4 regions of the Pseudomonas sp. NIBRBAC000502773 genome follow, and region 1 is predicted to be linked to each of the others. Evidence: predicted binding sites of a transcription regulator. Region 1 holds the regulator's gene; each other region holds the start of a gene.

Evidence for each region. The regulator FliA, encoded in region 1, starts transcription of late flagellar genes. The targets are predictions, from matches to a motif close to CTAAAGTTTNNNNNNNNNNNGCCGNTAA.
Region 2: the regulator FliA is predicted to act here: its motif matches at 1,382-1,409, upstream of NIBR502773_RS29210 (methyl-accepting chemotaxis protein).
Region 3: the regulator FliA is predicted to act here: its motif matches at 1,910-1,937, upstream of NIBR502773_RS05880 (methyl-accepting chemotaxis protein).
Region 4: the regulator FliA is predicted to act here: its motif matches at 2,087-2,114, upstream of NIBR502773_RS03165 (methyl-accepting chemotaxis protein).

What each region holds. Positions count from the first base shown of each region.
Region 1 covers NZ_CP041189.1:1,478,768-1,482,975, reverse strand. Annotated here, with positions in the region: gene flhF (flagellar biosynthesis protein FlhF) at 1-747, shown strand, start outside; gene fleN (flagellar synthesis regulator FleN) at 853-1,686, shown strand; gene fliA (RNA polymerase sigma factor FliA) at 1,683-2,423, shown strand; gene NIBR502773_RS06670 (chemotaxis response regulator CheY) at 2,594-2,968, shown strand; gene NIBR502773_RS06665 (protein phosphatase CheZ) at 2,987-3,775, shown strand; gene NIBR502773_RS06660 (chemotaxis protein CheA) at 3,787-4,208, shown strand, end outside.
Region 2 covers NZ_CP041189.1:6,387,189-6,391,396, reverse strand. Annotated here, with positions in the region: gene NIBR502773_RS29215 (M91 family zinc metallopeptidase) at 1-1,311, shown strand, start outside; gene NIBR502773_RS29210 (methyl-accepting chemotaxis protein) at 1,468-3,462, shown strand; gene NIBR502773_RS29205 (SRPBCC family protein) at 3,541-3,999, shown strand; gene NIBR502773_RS29200 (DUF411 domain-containing protein) at 4,081-4,208, shown strand, end outside.
Region 3 covers NZ_CP041189.1:1,294,182-1,298,389, forward strand. Annotated here, with positions in the region: gene NIBR502773_RS05870 (DEAD/DEAH box helicase) at 1-608, opposite strand, end outside; gene NIBR502773_RS05875 (DUF1837 domain-containing protein) at 610-1,536, opposite strand; gene NIBR502773_RS05880 (methyl-accepting chemotaxis protein) at 2,148-4,010, shown strand; gene NIBR502773_RS05885 (alpha/beta fold hydrolase) at 4,106-4,208, shown strand, end outside.
Region 4 covers NZ_CP041189.1:711,405-715,612, forward strand. Annotated here, with positions in the region: gene NIBR502773_RS03150 (chemotaxis protein CheA) at 1-103, opposite strand, end outside; gene NIBR502773_RS03155 (lipid asymmetry maintenance protein MlaB) at 145-432, opposite strand; gene NIBR502773_RS03160 (response regulator) at 455-823, opposite strand; gene NIBR502773_RS03165 (methyl-accepting chemotaxis protein) at 833-2,041, opposite strand; gene NIBR502773_RS03170 (ABC transporter substrate-binding protein) at 2,705-4,208, opposite strand, start outside.

The DNA.
Region 1 (4,208 bases):
GAGCCTCGCCAGGCCTGGCGCATGTTGCTGGCCCACCTGGCGCGGATGATCGCCACCCCGGAAATCGAACCCCTGGAAGAGGGCGGTGTGATCGCCATGGTCGGCCCTGCCGGCATGGGCAAGACCACCACCCTGGCCAAGCTGGCGGCGCGCTATGTGCTCAAGTACGGCGCGAACAACATCGCGCTGGTGAGCATGGACAGCTATCGCATCGGCGCCCAGGAACAGCTCAAGACCCTGGGCCGTATCCTCAATGTGCCGGTCACCCATGTCGATCCGGGCCAGTCCCTGGCCAACGCGCTCGATCCGTTGCTGCGCAAGCGCGTGGTGCTGATCGACACCGCCGGCCTGCAGGCCAGCGATCCGGCGTTGCGCCTGCAACTGGAAAGCCTGGCCGGGCGTGGCATCAAGTCGAAAAATTACCTGGTGCTTGCAACCACCAGCCAGAAACAGGTTCTTACCGCTGCGTACCATAGCTACAAGCGTTGCGGTCTGGCCGGTTGCATCCTGACTAAACTGGATGAAACCGCCAGCCTGGGCGAAGTGTTGAGCCTGGCTATCAGCCATGAACTACCGGTTGCCTACCTGACCGACGGGCCGCGGATCCCGGATGATTTGCATCTGCCGCGCCGTCATCAGCTGGTCAGCCGCGCCGTCAGCGTGCAAATGCAAGAAGAGCCTAGCGAGGAAGCGATGGCCGATATGTTCGCCGACCTTTACCACAACCCGGCAAAACGGGTGGGTTGAGGTGCGATGAACACCGTGAAATGTACCTACATCGATGGTCTGCAAGCGATTCACGCGGCCAAGCCATGTAGCCTGCGTCTAAGCAAGACAAGGTAAAGAAATAAAATGGGCAGCATGCATCCCGTACAGGTGATCGCGGTGACCGGCGGCAAAGGTGGCGTCGGGAAAACTAACGTGTCAGTGAATTTGTCCCTGGCCCTGGCAGAGCTTGGCCGTCGCGTCATGCTGCTGGATGCTGACCTGGGGCTGGCGAACGTCGACGTTCTGCTGGGACTGACGCCCAAACATACCCTGGCCGATGTGATCGAGGGGCGCTGTGAGCTGCGTGACGTGCTGCTCCAGGGCCCTGGCGGGATCCGCATCGTGCCGGCCGCCTCCGGTACCCAGAGCATGGTGCACCTGAGCCCGGCGCAGCATGCCGGCCTGATCCAGGCATTCAGTGACATCGGCGACAACCTCGACGTGCTGGTGATCGACACCGCCGCCGGGATCGGTGAGTCCGTGGTCAGCTTTGTGCGCGCTGCGCAGGAAGTCTTGCTGGTGGTCTGCGATGAACCCACCTCGATCACCGACGCCTACGCCCTGATCAAACTGCTTAACCGTGACTACGGCATGAACCGCTTCCGCGTCCTGGCCAACATGGCCCAGAGCCCGCAGGAAGGCCGCAACCTGTTCGCCAAGTTGACCAAGGTCACGGATCGCTTTCTCGATGTCGCCTTACAATACGTCGGTGCAGTTCCCTACGACGAGTGTGTGCGCAAGGCTGTGCAAAAGCAGCGTGCAGTCTACGAAGCGTTCCCTCGTTCCAAGTGCGCATTGGCGTTCAAGGCTATTGCCCAGAAGGTCGATACCTGGCCGTTGCCTGCCAACCCTCGGGGGCATCTGGAGTTTTTCGTCGAGCGATTGGTGCATCAGACGAGTGCAGGACCGGTGCTATGACAGCGAACGGCTATAACGCTTACAAGAAATCTGCCCGTGACAGCCAAGGCGAGTTGATCGAGCGCTATGCGCCCCTGGTCAAGCGAATTGCCTATCACCTGCTGGCACGCCTGCCCGCCAGCGTCCAGGTCGAAGACCTGATCCAGGCGGGCATGATCGGCCTGCTCGAAGTGTCGACCAAGTACGACGCGAGCAAGGGCGCGAGCTTCGAGACGTATGCGGGTATCCGCATACGTGGCGCGATGCTCGACGAGGTGCGCAAGGGTGACTGGGCGCCGCGTTCGGTGCACCGCAATACACGCATGGTCAGTGACGCAATTCGTGCAATTGAAGCAAAAACCGGTCGCGACGCTAAAGATCACGAAGTTGCGGCCGAACTCCAATTGAGTCTCGACGATTATTACGGGATTTTGAACGATACCTTGGGCAGCCGCCTGTTCAGTTTCGACGACCTGTTACAGGACGGCGAACACGAAGGGCTGCACGAGGACGGCGCGAGCGCGCATATGGAGCCGTCCCGTGATCTGGAAGATGAGCGTTTCCAGGGAGCGTTGGCGGACGCCATTGCCAACTTGCCGGAGCGCGAGCGGTTGGTGTTGGCGCTGTACTACGACGAAGAGCTGAACCTCAAGGAAATCGGTGAGGTCCTGGGGGTCAGCGAATCCCGTGTCAGCCAGTTGCATAGCCAGTGCGCGGCCCGCTTGCGGGGGCGTCTGGGAGAGTGGCGAGCGCGCTGACAGGCAGTGTGGGGAGCATTGCAAAGCGATACCGCGAAGGTGATAGGCCTTCGCGGGCTCGGGCCGTGGTGCCCTTGGCAGTCCTTTTTGTGTAATGCCTGTTGATTGAAATGGCGCGTCCAGGTGCTGGGCGCGTTTAAGACTGCTTGGAGGTCGAATTGGACAAGAACATGAAAATCCTCATCGTTGATGACTTCTCAACGATGCGGCGGATCATAAAAAACCTGTTGCGTGACCTTGGGTTCACAAACACGGTCGAGGCGGATGACGGCCTTACGGCGATTCCGATCCTCAACAGCGGGAGCATCGACTTTCTGGTAACGGACTGGAACATGCCGGGCATGACCGGCATCGACTTGTTGCGCCACGTGCGTGCCGACGAAAAATTGCGCAGCCTTCCCGTGTTGATGGTGACCGCCGAAGCCAAGCGTGAACAGATCATCGAAGCCGCCCAGGCCGGGGTCAACGGTTACGTGGTCAAACCATTCACTGCACAGGCCTTGAAAGAGAAGATCGAAAAGATCTTCGAACGCATCCACGGCTGATGCCATCGCGGGGGAGCTATGGAGCATAAAGAAACGTCACAGGGAGACTTTGAGTCGACCCTGAAAAAGCATGCTCACCAGTTGGTTGACAGCCTTGAAAAAGGCCAGTTCGGCGACGCGGTGCAGTTGATCCATGAGCTCAACCAGACCCGTGACCGAGGCCTGTACCAGGAAGTGGGCAAGCTCACACGCGAGCTGCACAGCGCGATCGTCAATTTCCAGATTGACCCGCACATGCCCCAGGCCGAAGAGATTTCGCAGATCACCGACGCCACCGAACGCCTGTCCTATGTGGTCAGGCTGACCGAGGCGGCGGCTAACCGCACCATGGACCTGGTGGAAAACGCCACGCCCCTGGTCAACGGCATGGCCACGGAAGCCCACGCCCTGAGCGTTGACTGGGGCCGCTTCATGCGCCGTGAAGTCGGTGCGGAAGAGTTTCGTGAGCTGGCCCGTCGGGTCGAAGGGTTCTTGTCACGCAGCGAGCAGGAAAACCGCATGGTTTCCAGCAACCTCAATGACATTCTGCTCGCCCAGGATTACCAGGACCTGACCGGTCAGGTGATCAAGCGTGTGACCCAGTTGGTCACCGAAGTGGAAAGCAACCTGCTCAAATTGGTACTCATGGCCGGCCAGGTCGACCGTTTTGCCGGCATCGAACATGACCGCGAAGCGATCCTCTCTGAAAAAGATCCACAAAAACATCTCGCCAAGGGTGAAGGTCCGCAGATTCATGCCGATAAACGTGAAGACGTTGTGTCAGGTCAGGATGACGTAGATGACCTGTTATCCAGTTTAGGCTTCTAAGGAGCACCCACATGAGCTTCGGCGCCGATGAAGAGATCCTTCAGGATTTCCTTGTAGAGGCCGGCGAAATTTTAGAGCAACTGTCCGAACAACTGGTCGAGCTGGAAAGCCGCCCGGATGATGCGAACCTGCTCAATGCAATTTTTCGCGGTTTTCATACTGTAAAAGGGGGCGCCGGCTTCCTCCAGCTCCATGAGCTGGTGGAGTGCTGCCACATCGCCGAGAACGTGTTCGACATCCTGCGCAAGGGTGAGCGTCACGTTGATTCGGAGTTGATGGACGTGATTCTCGAAGCACTGGATGCGGTCAACGGCATGTTCAGCGAAGTGCGCGAGCGTGCCCCGATTACCGCAGCCACTCCGGAACTGCTGGCCGCCCTGGCGCGCTATGCGGAGCCGGCCGATACCTCGGCAGCGCCGGTGGTCGAAGCCGC
Region 2 (4,208 bases), 1.8 Mb from region 1:
ACCGGTGACGGCGCGGATTGCGTGCACGTACGCAACTGGCCGGGCAACCGGCTGCAGGTGTGTATCAACGGTAAGTCATATGTTTTCGACAATCACGTCAAACAAGGCCCGCAACAGGGCCTTTGGATCGAGACCAGAGGCGGCAATGACACGGTGATCATCGACGATGACGTCAAGCTGCGGGTGGACATTGAAGGCGGCGATGGCCATGACTACATCCAGGCCGGAGGCGGCAGGAGCAGAGTGTACGGCGGCAATGGTAACGATGTGCTGCGACTGGGCAGCGGCCTGGGCTTTGCAGCCGGCAATGACGGTGACGACACGATCATCGGCGGAAGCGGCAATGCCGTGATGTACGGTAATAACGGCAAGGATCGTCTCTATGCCGGATTTGGCCTCTCGACCAAACAGAGCTACCTGGATGGGGGTGATGGCAATGACCAACTCTACGCCGGCAGCGGGCACACCGTTGCCCATGGCGGCAACGGCAATGATGATCTTATCGGGCATGACCGCACGACCTTCTACACCGGCAAAGGCTGCGACCGTATCTGGAATAACCGGCGCAAGGATCTGATTTACGCCAATGCCCATGACCGATTCGACCGCAGCAAAGGCTCGACTTTCACCGAGGTCAAACCCAGCAACGCCGGCAAGCAAGCGTTTACCGTGGCCGAAGGAACGCTGGGATTCAACCAGCAAGTGAGCGATGACCTGGAGTTTCTACGCAGTTCACCGCTTGGCCAGCAGGCCCTGGCCAAAATGGACGAGCTGGCCGCGATCAATGGCGCAACGGTCGAAATCCGGCAGGTGACCTTGGGCGACACCAGTTACGATTTTGGCAGCGTTGAGCTGGAGAACCAGACACCCGAGGAAGAGGAAAACATAGATGAGACACGATACGGCACCCTCAAGAACGGCGTTCCCGGCGCCCGCGCCAAGAATGCCTCGATCGCCTACGACCCCTACGCAGTCCTTGAGAGTACTGACCGCACTAACGTCATAGCGCCCGTCACCACCCTGTTCCATGAAAACGGCCATGCGTTCAATGGCGCCAACGGCACTTTCCTTGAGGGTGAAGACCAGGAGCAGCTGCAATCCGGAGCATGGGTGCCGGTTCGAAATGCAGAACGCCAGGTCATTGGCATTCCCGGCAACGCAACACCCGCAGACCTCGACAACGACCCGTCTACGCCGCCGAGCACGGTCAATCCGCGACCTTTCATGGAGAACGCCTTGAATCAGGAGATGGGTAAACCGCTAAGAAAAACTCACAAATTCGAGCACAGTGATCAGGGCGACGGCATCTGATGAGCCGGGCGTAGCGAGCCGGCGGCCGGCCTCGCTATGTGCCCGCCCAACAAACTTTGCACCATGGTACCTAAAGACGTGCCACTCCCCGCCGATAGCCCTACGAAGCTCCAAAACAGCCGCGCCGACAATAAACGCTTCGTAAGGACGACCCCCATGCCCCCACTGCGCTCCATTCAAGCCCGCTATACCCTGTTCCTGGTGCTGTTCGTCCTGGTGTTGTTCGTGTTGACGGTCGTCGGCATCGGCCAACTGGTCGCGCCCACGCTGCGCCATACCGAGGAACAGGTGGTGCTCAACCGCATCAGTGAGGTGGCCGAGCAGATCCAGGGCGAACTCAACAAGGTTCAGTCCCAGCAACGCACCATCACCCAGACCATTCCCCTGCTCGACAGCGATGCCATCGACAAGGTCCTGCCGGGCCTGGTCGATCAATATGGTGAGCTGAAGGTCTTCGGCGGCGGTATCTGGCCGCTGCCCAACCAGCGCACGCCGGGGCGCAACAAGCACAGCACCTTCTGGCACCGCGATGCCTCGGGCAAGCTGGCAGTGAACACCTTCTGGAACAGCGACCCCGCCCCCAACTATTACGACCAGAGCTGGTACAAGGGTGGCCTCGCGTCGCCACGTGGCCAATGTGCCTGGGCCGCGGCCTACAAGGACGACGCCAGCCAGGAGCCGCGCACCAACTGCGCCATGGCGATCCAGCGTGACGGCGCGGCGTACGGCGTCGCCACCATCGACGTGACCCTGGGCTTCTTCAACGAACTGGTAGCCAGCAAGGAAAAGGACATCGGCGGGCAGATGCTGATCGTCGAAGGCGACGGCAAGATCATCAGCAACAGCACGCGCCTGAGCAGCCCGGTGGTGTTGAAGAACATCAGTGAATTGACCGGCACCTCGGCCTTTGCCGCCCAGGTCAGCAAGGCCCTGGCCCATCGCGACCAGGCCTTGCAGCGCAACGAGTTCGACAACCAGGGCGTGGCCAGCACCTTCTACATGCGCCCCATCGAAGGCACGCCGTGGTTCCTCGCCACCGCCCTGCCCACCTCGCTGATCACCGCCCAGCGCGATGACGTACTCGGCAGCCTGGCCCTGTTGCAGATCCCCATGGTGTTGCTGCTGGTGCTGCTGGCGGTGTATGCAATTCGCCAATTGGTGCAGCGCATGAAAATCCTGAAGGCCAACATCGATGCACTGTCCACCGGCGATGCCGACCTGACGCGGCGCATTACCATCCGCGCCGAAGACGAACTGGGCGCCATCGGCCATTCGGTGAACCGCTTTATCGTCTACCTGCAAGACATGATCGGCGAAGTAACCCAGGCCACTGGCGCCATGTCATCGGGCCTTGAGCAATTGCAGCAAACCTCGGCGCACACCAACAGCATCCTGGTGCGCCACGCCTCGGAGACCGACCAGACCGTTACCGCCATCACCGAGATGAGCTCCACCGCCGATACGGTGGCGCAGAACGCGGCGCAAACCGCTTCGTTCACCCAGCGCGCCAACGAACACGCCGACCGCTCCCGCGTGGTGGTGGGTGAAGCGTCCACCAGCGTCAGTGCGCTGATCGGCGAAGTCGCCAGTGCCACCCACACCGTCGAGAACATGCGCCAGGACGCCGCGCGCATCACCGAAACCCTCGGCGTGATCGGCGCGATTGCCGGCCAGACCAACCTGCTGGCCCTCAACGCCGCGATTGAAGCCGCGCGGGCCGGCGAGCAGGGTCGTGGTTTTGCGGTGGTGGCCGACGAAGTCCGCGCCCTGGCGGCGCGTACCCAGGCCAGCACTTCGCAGATCAATGAAATGCTTGCGCGCTTGACCACCGGTGTCAGTTCTTCGGTGGCGGCCATGGAGAACACCCAGGCCAGTTGCCAGTCGGCGGCGGATGCCACGGCACGGGTGAACACCGGCCTCGACGAGATGGCCGGTTCGGTCAGCCATATCAATGACCTCAGCACCCAGATCGCCACCGCTGCCGAGCAGCAAAGCGCGGTGACCGAGGAGATCAACCGCAGCATGGTGCATATCCGACATATGGTCGAAGAGCTGGTGCAGAGCGGCCATGCCACGCAAACCAATACACAAAGCCTGCTGGACGCCAATGGCCGGGTGATTGCGTTGATGGGCCGGTTCAAGGTGCGCTGATAAATGGCTGAAACACTCCCGTGCAATGTGCGGGAGTGGGACTATTCTGACAGTTCACAGCCACACAGGAGGTGTGCCATGCGCGCTGTCGAGCATTCGGTCCGCTTGGATCGGATCAGTCAGGAACGTTTTATCCAGGCCCCTATCGATGCCGTCTACGACTATGTGACCCAACCGGATCGCTGGCACGAATGGCACCCCACTTCCCTCGGTGCCGACACCGGCACCACCGGTCCCCTCCCCGCCGGCGCACGCTTTACCGAAATGATCGACCTGCTCGGAGTGCGCGTGCCCATGAGCTACCGCGTGCAGATCGCCCGGCGTCCCGACGAGTTCAAGACGGTGTTCACCTCACTGGCCGTCGACGGCTCGATCCACTACTTTTTGCAACCCTTTCGCGACGGCACCCTGTTCAAGCGCGTGCTGACCTATGAAACCGAATTGCAGCTGGCCAGCCTCCATGAACGCATGATCGAGCTGTCGGCGATTGCACTGGACCGGCTCAAGCAACGGATGGAAAACTCGCTCTCCGTATAATTTTGAAACATTAACCCGACGCCCCACGGATAAAAGCAGGGAGAATGCCCGGCTTACTGCCCGGTATTGGACGAGACCTCCATGAAAATCCCATTGCGATTGGCCCTGCTTTCAGTGCTGTTCACCACCACCCTGGCCCAGGCCGCCGACCTGATCCCCATCGATGTGCATCGCGACGCCAACTGTGGCTGCTGCAAAAAGTGGATCAG
Region 3 (4,208 bases), 180 kb from region 1:
ATCTTTATGGTTTTTCTTATTCGAGCGGAAACCTCGGAAATCAGTGCTCTAGTAGGCACTATATAAACTATATTATGTTCTTTCCCAGCCCCTAGCCGTCTCACCAAATCGAGATTCAGTATAAATGATTTCCCTGCTGAAGTTGGTGCTGAAATACTAAGAGACTTCTGCTTTTCCAGATCCATATAAAATCTATGTTGAAAGTCAGTTAATTTTACGCCTTCTTCGGTCGTATTTTCGATTTCCCTGGCGAGCCTTTCCAGAGAGAGAATTAGCGCTGGTGAAAAATTCTCAAGAGCTCTAAAACGGCTCCTTAGAAGATCTCGACCAGGAAAATTTCCTATTCTTGAAAGAATAATATCTGCCGCCTGAGCTATATTTTCTTCATAATCTGATTCGCACTCTATTAACCGACTTATAATTTCATACGCAAGAGACAATTCATCCGAGACATCAGATATAGATAATATCGAAGCAATACCTATAAGCCTTTTGGACTCAGCTAAAGATATTTTCTTTGGCTCATTACGGGCCGGGAGCAAATGCAGAGTGCTATAGGCAAAAAGCTTATTAATATCTTCTTGAAAATCTTCTACATTAATATCCATATTAATCTAAGGCTTCGTTAAATTCATTTCGAAAGTTTTGCACTGAGGGAAAAGGAATAAAAAACACTTCTAGGCAAAGGTGCTTTCTAGAAAACCCTTCCAGCTTCTTATCAAGTTGCGCCGCTATAAACGACGTTGCTTCTTTGAGCTTCTCTTTAAACTCTTGAGCGAGCTCTCTGCTACTCTTATTACTTTTGTTATCATACTCATCCCAATTATAACCTATTAGACAAGCGTGATTGACTCGCGCACCCGGCCCAGGCTCGCCAAGTTTTATATGCTCAGTAACGGCCTTTTGCACTTCCGAATCAGCATACTTAAAATGCTTAGTTATCATTGTAAATTCGTGCTTGTATATCTCATCAACATGAAACGCTTCAATACTCTTTAAGGCTGACGCAATTGCATCATCTATTTTTTGGTATAACTTAGCCTCACCAAAATAAAAATCTACGATTTCATCTTTTTCATTCCATCTTGCATGTATGCCGTCCGATCCATTAGCCTCAAGCTTTCTGTTAGTTTTAAGCTCCATTTTAGAAACAATTTGTGGAGCTTGGATTATTGCCTCCATAAGGAAGAATAGCAGAGCTTCTCCGGCCTCTCCGGTTTTATCTGGACTATCGTCGGTAATATCCGGGTGCCGAAAGAGCTTGCGTGCTTCTTTTATGAGCTGCGCTGACTCTTTCGCAGTAATAGCTGAGGGTCTATTTTTAGCGGCAATACAATAGTGGATTATATATTGATACAGTAGCTCCGCTAAGGCCTTTGACATAGGCCGCCCGTTGCCATCAAACTTTAAATGATGAAACCTCAAATTTGTCTTTAAGCTTTTAGTTACCTGGGTATGCTCGACAGAATCCAGGCACTGCTTATAATCTTCCAAATCAACAGCAATAAAATTATTTATATCCTTTAGCTTAACCATTCCTTGTCTCTCATAAGGAAATCATATTGACTACTATTTAATTCCCATTAATTAAAAAATCAAATCGGCTAAAAATCGAAACAGCAAAACCAGATTATCACTCCAGAATGGTGCCATAGTGACATCATTCTTTATCTCAAGTAAATCCCGTTTTCTGTTAGTCCGCCAGCCATTTGTCAGCAAATGCGTGAGTGTAGGAGTCGACCAAGAGCGATCTTTTGTGGATCTTTATCACCGCTCGCCCGAAAGCAAAGCTCACGTTCAAGTACATCGACAAAACTCATCGAATCGTTGAGGCGTTCTTCTGAATGCAAATGACATATTTGATGTCATGGTCCGACTCTTCCCACCCGCGTCCATCCGTCACATCCCCCTCCAGCCCCCACCCAACCTGCCGATAACCCTACTAACCACATGCCTACCCCCGCATCCCCACCCGACCGAGCCCACCCTATGAACCCACTCTCCCTCCTGAAAAAATCCCGGCCCGCTCGCCAAGGCACCACCACCCTCACCAGCACCGCCAACAACCTGGACGCCGCACTCACGGCCCTGCGTATCACCCCCACCCTGATCACCGGTTTCATCTCCCCCACCTGGACATCGACGCCATCGCCGCCAAGCTCAAGCGCCGTTTCCCCCAGTCCACCCTCAGCCTGTGCACCACCTCCGGCGAGCTCTGCAATGCGCCCGGTTCGCTGTATTGCGCCACCGGTGAGCGCTGGGACCGGGTTGTGTTGCAGTTGTTCGACGACAGTCTGATCGCCTCGGCCGAGGTGGTGATGGTGCCGTTGGAGTGTGAGGACATTCGCGGTGGCGGTAAGCGGTTGGGGATGCAGGAGCGGATTGCCAAATTGGTGGCGAATATCAAGCGGGTGCAGGTGCGTACGTCGATCGATCATCGCGATACCTTGGCGTATGTGGTGTTCGATGGGTTGTCGGCGTCGGAGTCGTTTTTTATGGAGGCGCTGTATGAGTCGGGGCGGTTTCCGTGTTTGTTCGTAGGGGGATCGGCCGGGGGTAAGTCGGATTTCCAGAAGACGATGATTCATGACGGCCAACGCAGTTATCAGAACCATGCGCAGATTGTGTTCCTGAAGACGGCGGCCCATGTGCGGTTTGGGGTGTTCAAGAGCCAGAATTTCAAGGCGGCGGATTTGACCTTCAGTGTGCTGACGGCGTCGGTGGAGGACCGCACCATTGACCAGGTGATCGACAGCAGCGGCAATATCAAGAGCATGGTGCAGGCGCTGTGTGATGCGTTCAGTTGCGCGCCCCAGGCGTTGGAGTCGAAGCTGGCGGATTATTCGTTTGCGATTCGGGTGGGCAGTGAGTTGTTTGTGCGGTCTATCGCGCGCATCGATTATGAGCAGCAGATCGTGCAGTTGTTTTGCGACGTGGCGCCGGGCGAGGAGTTGGTGATGGTGCGGCGTACGCCGTTGCGGGAGGCGACGCGCCTGGACTATGAGCAGTTCCTGCGCGGCAAGGGTGGCCAGCCGGTGGCGGGGATTTTGAATGACTGCATTCTGCGCCGGCTGAACAACGGCGCCGAGCTGGGCAGCATGGCCGGCATTTTTGGGGATGTGCCGTTGGCGGGGTTTTCGACCTTCGGGGAGATTCTGGGCCTGAACCTGAACCAGACGCTGACGGCGATTTTCTTCTTTCGGGTGGCCAAGGGTGCGAGTTTCAGTGATGAGTACGTGGACAATTTCATCGCCCATTACGGCGAGTTCAAGGCGTTTTTCCTACGGCGTCAGGTGAAGAAGCTGGCGGGGTTGAACCATGTGGTGGTCAAGCAGATTACCGCGTTCAAGAACAATGACTTCACCGACACCCTGAATACCCGAGGCCTGGACCGCAATATCCTGCCAGTCTTCGAGGGCCTGGCCGACTTGGGCCTGGTGTTGGCCCAGGCCGAGCGTCAGCAGGAGGACATCGCTTCGCAGCTCAAGCATTACTCCGGCGAGTTGCACGCCTCGATGGATGAACTGGTGGGCACGATTGGCCAGCAGAACAGCGTGTTTGCCCAGGCCGGGGCCACGGTGGAGGGGCTGTCGAGCCAGGCGGATGTCGCGGTGCAGGGGGCGCGCACGCTGGCGGGGTCGAGTTTGCGTATCCAGTCGATTGTGCAGGTGATCCAGCAGATCGCCGGGCAGACCAACCTGCTGGCACTCAATGCCGCGATTGAAGCGGCGCGCGCGGGCGACCTGGGCCGGGGCTTTGCGGTGGTGGCGGACGAGGTGCGCAAGCTGGCGGAAATCACGCGCAAGAATGCGGCGGAAATTGGTGTGGATATCGACTTGTTGTCGAGTGAGATCCAGCGGGTGGCCCAGCAGATTGAAGACCAGTCCACCGGGGTGGGTGCGCTGCGGGAGATGCTGGATGTGCTGGAGGCGTCGAGCCGAGCAACGGAGGGTACGGCGCAACGGACCAAGACCATTGCGGATACGTTGACGGGGTTGACCCATGGGTAGGCGCTAACGGCAGGTAAAAAATGGCGCGGGGCTCATGGCACTGAACGGGGGATTCAGTGCATGATGCGTCGCTCATATCAAGGACGATAACAACCGTGAAAAACGCCCTCGCCGCCCTGCTATTGCTGTGCCTGACCGCTCCCGCCCTCGCCGCCGAAAACCCCGTCGGCTTCAAGACCGTCACCCTGCCCGATGCAC
Region 4 (4,208 bases), 770 kb from region 1:
CGGGCTCGCTTTCCAGTTGCAGCAGGGATTGCTCCATGGCCTGCAACAGCTCGCGCGCCTCAACGATGAATGTCTGTTGTGCCTGATCGAGATTGATGCTCACCGTGACTTTCCTTGTCGATCAAAAAACCTGGGAAGCGCTGGCTATGAGGCCGCGCTGCGACACAGTTGGACCGCCTGCGTGACCGCCTGGCTCTGGCCGGTCACGCTCAAGGCTATGCCGGCATTACCGGCCTCACGCCGGATGACCGCGAGCAACTGCAAGCCGGCGCCATCCATTTCCGTGACCTCAGACAGGTCCAGCTCCAGGCGGGGTGCCGCGCCCATCTGCGGCAGCAGCGCCGCCGCCAGTTCCGCTACGGTGTAGATCGTAAGCTCGCCGTCAATGCGCACGTGGGCCGTGTCGTCGAGTGTTTCAGTGGTAATCGGCATGGGAGCCTCCCTGGCGCCGGGGTCAAGGCAGAATCAGTTTAGACACAGCTGCCAACATCTGCGCAGGCTGGAACGGCTTGACCACCCAGGCCTTGGCGCCGGCAGCCTGGCCCTCGGCCTTTTTCGACTCCTGAGACTCGGTGGTGAGCATGATGATCGGGGTGAACTTGTAGTTGGCCAGCTTCTTGACCTCCTTGACGAAGGTGATGCCGTCCATGTTGGGCATGTTCACGTCGCTGATGATCAGGTGCACTTTCTGCCCGGTCAGCTTGCCCAGGGCATCCTTGCCGTCGCTGGCCTCGATGACGTCGTAACCGGCGCTTTTCAAGGCTATGCCGACCACTTGCCGCACGCTGCTGGAGTCGTCGACCACTAATACATTCTTCGCCATGATGTGCTCCTAAAAGAAAGTGATGTCTTGAGAATTCTGCTGCACGGCCGCCTCTCCATGGTGCAGGCGCCGTTGCTCGTCGGTGGCATAGGTGGCTTCCATGCGCGCCAGCCATTGGCGGGCGTCGACGGCCACCGGCTGGTCCGGGGCCTGGCTGGCCTGCAGGAGGTGCTCATGCAGGGCCTGCATGTTGTCGCGCACGTGGCTGAGGATCTGGCTGACCCGGTCCTGGAATTGCAGGTTGACCAGCACTTCGGTCATCTCATCCCGGATGCCGTAGCTTTCCTGCTTGAGCAGATCGGCGGATTCGGCCAGGCGTCCGGTGATGTTCTGGAAGCGTTCGAGCACCACTTGAATACTGTTTTCGGACTCGGCCACCGAATGGCTGTCCTGGTCGGCACTGCTGGACGCGGCCTGGACCAATTGCGTAATGGCGTTGTTGATGATGTCGACCTTGGCCGACATCTGCTGGCCGGTTTCACTGGATTTGCTCGACAGGCTGCGCACCGCGTCGGCCACCACCGCAAAACCGCGCCCGGCCTCACCGGCACGCGCCGCCTCGATGGCTGCGTTGAGGGCCAGCAGGTTGGTTTGCGCGGCAATCGCCGCCACATCGGCGGCCATGGTCCGCAGCTCGCCGGTGTAGGCGGTCAGGCTGCGGACCTGGGCCAGGGTCTGGTCACGGCTGGTTTGGGTGGCCTTGAGCGAATTGATCACCTGGCTCAGCTCGCTGTCACTGCGTGCCAGCACCTCAAGCGCGCCGTCGGCGGCCTGCCCGTCCAGTTCGCCGGCCGCGTGCTGCGAGGCTTGTACCGTCTCCTGCAAGCGTGCGGCGATCCCGGTGAAACGGTTGGCCAGGCTCACGATCGCTTCTTCGGTCTGATGGCGCGAGCTTTCCACCTGCTTGGCCCAGATGGGCATGGCGCCCAGCAATACCTCGTCGAGCTGGGCACGAGAGGCCATGCCGTCGTGCGCCGCGTGCGCATCTGACTGATCCGCCTGTGCAAGCGCTTGCTGCATTGCGTTGCGCTGCGAACCCGCGCTCCACGCACAGGCACCGAGGCCGATCAGCACCAGTACCGTGCAAGCCAGCAGATTGGCCGGCGAGGTTGATTGCACAAGTATCCACAACACGGCGGGCACGACCGGGATCAAAGCGAACCAGCGAAAACGTGGATAAACGGGAAGAGGCAGGCGGCTGGATTGGCGCTGGGGCATGAGTTCGATCCTTGAACGTTGTTGCGGATGTAAGTGACATAGTTGTTATCTGCGCTGTAACTTGCAACTTGAGGTGACTTGAGTGCCTTCCGTCTGGTTTATGACCGCAGGGTGACATATCGGGCAATTCTGGGTCCTTGTTCCTGAAGGATCAGCGGTGGTTTACCGAACAGGGGTTTGTCGCAAGCGCTGGCTAGCGAGTCTGTCTTTCAGGCTGAAAAATCTCTTTGTGGTGAGGGCGGTTGGTTCCGTGGCGGCCTTCGGGCCGACCATGTCGTTGGGTTTGACCGAGTACATATCCGTTGCTGCGGTCACGGCCGCCTATGGTTCCGCTCTTACAGCGGGTCACTTTTGGAAAGAGCCCAAAAGTAACCAAAAGGCTCTCGCCCCACCACTCGGTACCTCGCCTAGGCTCGGTATGCCCTCACTCCGGCTTGAATCCGTGGGCCGCCGTAAGGGCGGAACCCATAGCGGCCGTTACCGCAGCAACGGATATGTACTCGGTCAACTCCAACGACATGGTCGGCCCGAAGGCCGCCACGAAAGTAAGCTGCCCATACTCAGGATTGCCTGACCACCGCGCGTCACAGAGCTGCGCCTTCATGTTTGCACCAAAACAAAACGGCACCTGGGTGCCGTTTTGTGTTCCACGCCCCGGCGCGTTTACTTACGCGCTGCCTCCCACTGCTTGAGCAGGTCGCCATAGGCCACGGTCTCGCCTTTCGGTTTCTCGTTGGCCAGTTTCGGTTTCGGCGCGCCCGGCTGGTCGAACCAGTATTGCGCGTCACGCTCAGGGTTCATTTTCGGGCCGCACACCGGCTGCACCTTGGAGCGTTCCAGGCGCGTCATGATCGCGTCCTGCTCCTTGGCCAGGTTGTCGAGGGCCTGTTGCGGGGTTTTCTCGCCGCTGGCGGCGGCGGCGATGTTGCTCCACCACAGTTGCGCCAGGCGTGGGTAGTCCGGCACGTTGGTGCCGGTCGGGGTCCACTCGACCCGTGCCGGGCTGCGGTAGAACTCCACCAGGCCACCGAGTTTCGGCGCCATGTCGGTCATGGCCTGGGAGTTGATGTCGGACTCACGAATCGGCGTCAGGCCGACGATGGTTTTCTTCAGGGACACGGTTTTCGAGGTCACGAACTGCGCGTAGAGCCAGGCCGCGAGTTTCTGCTTCTCCGGCGTCGACTTGAGGAAGGTCCAGGAACCTACGTCCTGGTACCCCTTCTTCATGCCCTTTTCCCAATACGGCCCGACCGGCGACGGCGCCATGCGCCATTTCGGCGTGCCGTCGGCATTCACCACCGGCAGGCCCGGCTTGGTCATGTCGGCGGTAAACGCGGTGTACCAGAAGATCTGCTGGGCGATGTTGCCCTGGGACGGCACCGGGCCGGATTCGGAGAAGGTCATGCCCGCCGCTTCCGGGGGGGCGTAGGCTTTCATCCAGTCTACGTATTTCTGCGTGGCGAATACCGCCGCCGGGCCGTTGGTGTCGCCGCCACGGGTGACGCTGGAGCCTACCGGGTGGCAGTCCTCTACGCGGATGCCCCACTCGTCCACCGGCAAACCGTTGGGCAGGCCCTTGTCGCCGCCACCGGCCATGGAGAACCAGGCATCGGTGAAGCGCCAGCCCAGGGACGGGTCTTTCTTGCCGTAGTCCATGTGCCCATAGATACGCTTGCCGTCGATTTCCTTGACGTCTTCGCTGAAGAATTTGGCGATGTCTTCATAGGCCGACCAGTTCACCGGCACGCCGAGGTCATAGCCGTATTTTTCCTTGAACTTGGCTTTCAGCTCCGGCCGCTCGAACCAGTCGGCGCGGAACCAGTAGAGGTTGGCGAATTGCTGGTCGGGCAGCTGGTAGATCTTGCCGTCCGGCGCGGTGGTGAAGGAGATGCCGATAAAGTCCTTGATATCCAGGGTGGGCGAGGTGAAGGCCTTGCCTTCGTTGGCCATCAGGTCGGTGATGGATTCGGTCTTGCCATAGCGAAAGTGCGTACCGATCAAGTCGGAATCGTTGACCCAGCCGTCATAGATATTCTTGTCGGACTGCATCTGGGTTTGCAGTTTCTCCACCACGTCGCCTTCCTGCAGCAGGTCGTGGGTCAGCTTGATGCCGGTGATTTCGCTGAAGGCCTTGGCCAGCACCTTGGATTCGTACTCGTGGGTGGTG